One region of the Microbacterium sp. BK668 genome, then DNA from elsewhere that is predicted to be linked to it. Evidence: predicted binding sites of a transcription regulator. Region 1 holds the regulator's gene; the other holds the start of a gene.

Region 1 (3,205 bases):
GCCGCATCGAGTCGATCATCCGGGTGTAGATGACATCCAGGCCGGCGACGGAGAGGTCCAGCTGGGCCGCCACCTGGCCGACGACCGGATAGCCGATCGCGAACCCGAGCGCGAGGGCGCCGCCGCCGAGCGCGAATCCGATGCCCGTTCCAATGATCGCGACGCTGCGCTTGCGGGCGATGAGGATGCCGAGCCCGAACAGGGCGAGCGTGATGACCGGCAGCCACCAGCCGAGGGTCGTCGCGAGGGCGTAGACCGTGCGGATCGTGACGAGGGTCTCACCCGTTCCGACGATCACGACCTTGTCGACCGCGGGGATGATCTGCGCGACGCCGACTCCCTGGTCGAGCAGGTTCTGCTTGACGCGCTCCACGATGGTGCCGAGCTGGATGCCGACGCCGTCGTCGGTCATCACGACGACGCCTCCGCCGTCCGACGTCGCGGCGGTCGTGAGGGCCCGGTGCACGCCCCGGGTCGCGGTGGCCCACACGTCGGCGAACTGGTCGGACTGCACGACGCGCGTGACGGCGGTCGTGACGAGGTTCTCGAGGCCCTGGGCGGCCGGGGCCTGGAGGAGCTCGAGGGCGCTCTGGGCGCGGGGCGGCAGGCCGAGCTGCGAGATGCCGTCGAAGACGTTGGACGTCAGTTCGGTGAAGTCCACCTGGGCGTTGACGGCATCCATCGTCTCGTCGATGAGCATGTTCTGCACCGCGGGACTGTCGGCCAGCGGTGCGAGGGTGTTGACGAACTGCTCCTCATCGACCAGCTCGGCCCGCGCCCACGCGGTGACGATGGACACGGGCACGAGGAGGGCCGCGATGACGATGAGAAGCGCGGAGACGAAGGCGCGCCACCGGCCCGGCCGTCGCGCGGCGCCGGACGACCCTTCGCCCGGGAGCGGCTCGACGGGGGTCGTGCGGAGCGAGTCGTTCTCGGCGCGCAGCCGGTCGACCTCCGCGCGGAGGTCGTCGATCTCGGACGTCGCCATCTTCCCCACCTCTCATCGAGGCGGTCCCCGCCGCCTTGCCGCCATTGTGCCCGCGGGGCGCGAGGTTGACCATGGCCGGGCCTGCGCGCTCGCCCACGACGGGCGAGGCGCGTCCGAGCCGTGCTCGTCGGCCGGGCGCGGCGGCAGGGCCCGGCGCGGCGGCGGGACAGGGCCCGGCGCGGCGGCAGGGCCCGGCGCGGCGGTCAGACGGCGCGGAGGACCGCGACGACCTTGCCGAGGACGACCGCCTCGTCGCCGAGGATCGGCTCGAACGCCGAATTCCGCGGGAGGAGCCAGGTGTGCCCGTCGCGCTGCCGGAACGCCTTCACCGTCGCCTCCCCGTCGAGCATGGCCGCCACGATGTCGCCGTTGTCCGCGGTTGCCTGAGACCGGACCACGACCCAGTCGCCGTCGCAGATGGCTGCGTCGATCATCGACTCCCCGACGATCTTGAGCATGAACAGGTCGCCCTTTCCGACCAGCTGCCGAGGAAGCGGGAAGATCTCCTCGATCTGCTGATCGGCCGTGATCGGGACGCCCGCCGCGATCCGGCCGACGAGCGGGACCAGGGCCGCGTCGCCGACGGCGGGAGCGGTGTCGGCGGGGTTCTCGGCCGCCGCGCCGGGCAGGTCGATGAGGACCTCCATGGCGCGCGTCTTGCCGGCGTCCCGGCGCAGATAGCCGCTCAGTTCGAGCTGGTTCAGCTGGTGCGTGACGCTCGACAGCGACTTCAGCCCCACCGCGTCGCCGATCTCGCGCATGCTCGGCGGATACCCGTGCCGCGCGATGGACCGCTGGATCACCTCGAGGATCGCGAGCTGCTTGTCGCTCAGGCTCTTGCGCCGCCGGGTCTGAGGCCGTTCGCGGCCGCTCGGATCGCTCATCTCGCAGCTCCTGTCTCGCGCCGGGGAGGGCAGCGGTCTTCGAATGTCGGAGGCCCGTGGTGGGGTGTCTGTGTCGAAACCGTATCCGGTCGAGAAGGCGATGGCGAGCAGCAGCGTGCGCGTGTCGCGTTCGACGGTCGGGGCGGAGCCGACTTCCTTGACACCGGATTGTATCGAAGATAACTTCGGAACGCAGGTTCGCATCCCGCCGCTCCCGGCCGAGCGGCGGATGCGAATCTCTTCCCTCCAGGAGGACACCATGACCGCGATCGGCTTCGAGACCCCCCGGCTGACGGCCCGGGCCGTTCCCGCCACCCGCCTGCGCCTCACCGCGCGCGGACGCCGCGTGCTGACGCTCCTCGCGGCGTACCCCGCGCTCGTGGTCCTCGGCGTCGCCGTCTTCCTGGGCGGGTCGTCCGCCCTCGCGTCGCGCGACGCCGGCGCCCCCGCCGGATCGTTCGAGACGATGACCGTCAGCGCCGGCGATTCGCTCTGGTCGATCGCGCAGGAGATCGCCCCTGGTGCCGATCCCCGTGACGTCGTCGACGCCATCGTGCGGCTCAACGCGCTCGAGGGCGTCGAGGTCTCGGCGGGGCAGCGGATCGCCCTGCCGACGGAGTATGCGCCCGGCTCCTGAGCCGCGGCCGCCACGGCTGCGCCGCCTACGATGGGAGGGGTGAGCAGCAGTCTCGATCAGCTTCCCCTCCGCGACGATCTGCGTGGACTGAAGCCGTACGGCGCACCCCAGGCGCCGCTCCCGGTGGCGCTGAACGTCAACGAGAACACCCATCCGGTGCCGCAGGAGGTCGCCGACGACATACTGGATGCTGTCGCGCAGGCGCTGCGCGATGTCAACCGGTACCCCGACCGGGAGTTCACCGATCTGCGCGAGAGCTTCGCCGACTACCTGGGCCACGGCCTGACCCGCGATGAGATCTGGGCGGCGAACGGGTCGAACGAGGTGCTGCAGCATGTCCTGCAGGCGTTCGCGGGACCGGGCCGCACGGCGTTCGGCTTCTCGCCCACGTATTCGATGTACCCCCTGCTCGCGCGGGCGACGGGAGCGACGTGGGTCGCGGGCGAGCGCGCTCGCGACTTCGTCGTCGACGCCGAGAGCGCGGCATCCCAGGTGGCGGATGCCTCGCCTGACGTGGTCTTCCTCTGCGCGCCCAACAACCCGACCGGTACTCCGATGGGCCTCGACGTCATCGAAGCCGTGTACGACGCGACCGATGGCGTCGTCGTCGTCGATGAGGCGTACTTCGAGTTCGCTCCGCGCGACGAGCGCTCGGCGCTCACGCTGCTTCCGGGCCGCGAGCGGCTCATCGTCTCG
Region 2 (3,205 bases), on a different contig from region 1:
CAGGTCGCGGGATCTCGGAAGTCCATCCCCGGTGGATGCGCCGCGGGCGTGAAGCGCACGACCGGCTCGGAATGATCGCGATAGACGCGGCCCGTGGGGCTGGTCCACTCGAGCACCCCGCCGCTCGACTGGCGGACCCTCCACGCCGAGTTGTGCTTGAGGACGTGGTGGCGCTTGCACAGATGGGCGAGGTTGCGGCAGTCGGTCGGACCGCCCAGCGCCGCGTCGACCGTGTGATCGATGTCGCACCGCCACACCGGCTGCCGACATCCGGGGAAGCGGCACCGCTCGTCCCGAACCGCCAGGAACCTCTCCATCGCCTTGCAGGGGCGGTAGGTGTCGACCGCCATGACCGCCCCGGTGACCGGTGACGTCATGACGCGCTCCCACGTCGGCGCGCCGGCTGCGAGTCGGCGCGCGGTATCGGGATCGATGGGCCCGTGCCCGGCGAGGATGGCCGGCTCATCGCCGGAGCCGATCGCCGTCAAGACGGGAAGGGGAATCTGAACCCGCGCCGTGATCGCGTCCCGTCCGTCTCCTGCGCGGCACGACTGCGGGCTGCCGGTGAGGAGGAGATCGGTGAGGACGTCGACGCGCAGCTGATCCATGGTGCGATGGTCCGCGTCCGACTCGTCCGCCGCGTCCGTCCCGTCGTCGTCGCTTGGATCATCCGCATCCGCCCGTCGCGCTTCGATGACGCAGCGAGCGTCCGACGTGAGCCGGTCGTGGATCGCATGGATGAGGACGGCGGCCGCGGTGACATGGAGATCCGCCATGCCGTCGCTTCCGTCGATCACCCGCACACGGCGCTCCGCGATCGCGCGGTCGTGGCGCTCCTGCATCGTACGGGGGTGAGCCCGCGCGGCGAGGATCTGCACGATCGGTCGCAGGCGTCCCGGAGTCGTCGTCTCGGCGCGCCCGACGGCCGTCTCGACGTAGACGGACCGGGCCGAGGCATCCTCGATCTGAAAACCGGCATCGTGGATGACGGCGACGTGGGCACGCGAGATGCGCGCTGCCGCCAGAGCGTCGACGAGCCCGCCGAAGCGCGAGCAGAGGTCGGATGCTTCGTCGAGCTGGCGCTGCACGGTCCGCTCGCTGACTCGCGCCGCCGCGGCGAGCTCGGCGACCATCGACCGCGCCGGCAAGTCGGACTTCATCGAGGCGCGCGTCGTCAGCCGTGCGCGCTGCTCCTCCACGAGGGCCGCGGCGGCGGCGAGCGTCCGGATCTCGTCGGCCTCCTGGGCGGCGCGACGATCGCGCCCCGCCACGAACGCCGCGACGAGGACGGACGTCGCCGCTTCGTCGCGCGCGCGCTGCTCGAAGGAGTCAGGGAGAGGCTGAGGGATCACGGAGACCTGTTCGCTCGATCGGGGGTGATCGAAATCCGACGTGCGCGGAATCCCGCGCATCTCCAACCCCTGCTCAGCGTGCCTCGTCCGATATCAGCCGTGTCGAATCTCTGACTCCAGTATCGCACAAATGTTCGATTCAGGCAAGAGACGCGCGACGTCACGTCGCCGTGAAGCGCCCCTCGACGGCGGCGGTCACCAGGATGTCGTCGGGCTGGAGCTCGACGGTCGGTCCGCCGCCGGAGTCCGCAGCGAAGGATGCCTTCATCATGCGCGCCATGGGAGCCGGTGCGGGATCGCGGGGGTTGAGCAGCCCGACGTCGGCGATCTCGACCGGCGTCACCGTCGATAAGCTGATCGCCTCGGCGTAAGCCGTAGCCCGCTCGACGGCGACGCGCACCGCCTCGGCCGCGACATCCGCCTCGGCCTGCTTGGCGGTCGCACGCGTGAGCTGCCAATCCACGCCGTCCACCTGGATCCCATCGCGTTCTGAGACGTCGGTGACCCACCACGAGAGGGCCGCGAAGTCCGTGAACGCGGCGGTGAACTCGACCGATGCGTAGTGCACGAGCGCGAGCTGCTTGCCCTCGTTGTTCCAGGGGCGATTCGCCCACACCGCGACGCGCTGGCTCGACCACTCCCGGACGCTGCCCTGCTCCTTCCGCGCGGCGAGGTCGGTGCGAAGAGGCTCGGCCAGGGCCGCGATGCGCTCGACGACCCTTCCACGCTCGGGCCCCTCCGCGCGCACCGAGAGTCGGACCACCCCCTCCTCGGGCGCGACCCTGGCCTCGTGCTCCCCGCGTACGGTGATGACGACTTCGCTCATGGTCGCGACTCTACGCGGAGCCGGCCGGGCCGGGAATTCCGGATGCAGAGGATCCGTTGTATTCTGGTGTGCTCCGGATGCCGCGGCATCCGAGGCGTGACAACTCCACAGCGTGACAACGGCCGCTTCGAGAGAAGCACCACCTCGATTCGAGGCACGGGGATGATCGGTTTCGACATCGCCTGCGAATCTGCGTGAAGCGGGCCGAGGATGCAGGGTTATCTCGCAAACGCCCCCTGCAAACCAATAACTGCCGAACACAAGCAGTCCGAGTTCGCCCTCGCAGCCTGAGCTGCGAGCCCGACTCCGTCAATCCGTGACTGATCCCGTCACGGTCCTTGGCGTCATCTAGGGATCTCGCTGCGTGACGGCGCCTGAGCGTCACGCGGGACTCTTCTCAGGCTGGGCCCGTCGACTTAGGTGTCTGTGACAAAGGTCGGGGCCGAGCAGAACGCTTCCACAGACTGCGCCCGGAGAAACCGCCGTTACTCAGCGATGGACGGGGGTTCGATTCCCCCCATCTCCACCAGCCGTTGTCACTGGAAGCCCCGCGATCCGCGTAGCGATGGATCCCGGGGCTTTCGTCTGTCTGGCGCTGAGGCGCCTCGAATCCGCTCGCCCGCGATCGGCCCACATGCCCGGGGCAGGCCGCGATCATCGCGACCACAGGCGAGCGACATTGCATCGAGCCCGCCACTCGCGGCGCGGAGCAGGATTCGTTCAGTCGTCCCACTCGTCGCGCAGCTCCTTCTTCAGCACCGCGACTTGGACGACGAGTGCGCCGAGGAGTTCCTCGCGGTTGAGCGCACTCGTGGTGCGGTATCCCCAGGCGATTCGGCCGTCCTTGTCCAGGCTCTTCACCAGAACGAACGCCTCGATCGCGGTGTCGCCGGGTTCGAGAGGGTGGATCTCCAGTCCGGCGAGCACTCCACCGATCGGGACCCGGGTCTCGCCGGGATCCGGTTGGCCGGAATGACTTCCCATCCGATCAGCAAACCACAGCGGGTGGGCGGCGGATACGGATCCT

The links. Region 1 encodes LexA, which represses DNA repair genes until DNA is damaged. Its sites were predicted from a motif close to TCGAACANNTGTTCGA; they were not measured.
Region 2: EV279_RS10325 (HNH endonuclease signature motif containing protein) is a predicted target of LexA. The motif match lies at 1,475-1,490, and genes of this name have one in related genera.

Annotation. Positions count from the first base shown of each region.
Region 1 is NZ_SNWG01000002.1:287,706-290,910, forward strand. Features, by position in the region: gene EV279_RS15260 (hypothetical protein) at 1-988, opposite strand, end outside; gene lexA (transcriptional repressor LexA) at 1,192-1,872, opposite strand; gene EV279_RS15270 (LysM peptidoglycan-binding domain-containing protein) at 2,132-2,509, shown strand; gene EV279_RS15275 (histidinol-phosphate transaminase) at 2,540-3,205, shown strand, end outside.
Region 2 is NZ_SNWG01000001.1:2,319,265-2,322,469, forward strand. Features, by position in the region: gene EV279_RS10325 (HNH endonuclease signature motif containing protein) at 1-1,352, opposite strand, end outside; gene EV279_RS10330 (SIMPL domain-containing protein) at 1,513-2,178, opposite strand; RNA gene ssrA (transfer-messenger RNA) at 2,337-2,707, shown strand; gene EV279_RS10340 (hypothetical protein) at 2,899-3,162, opposite strand.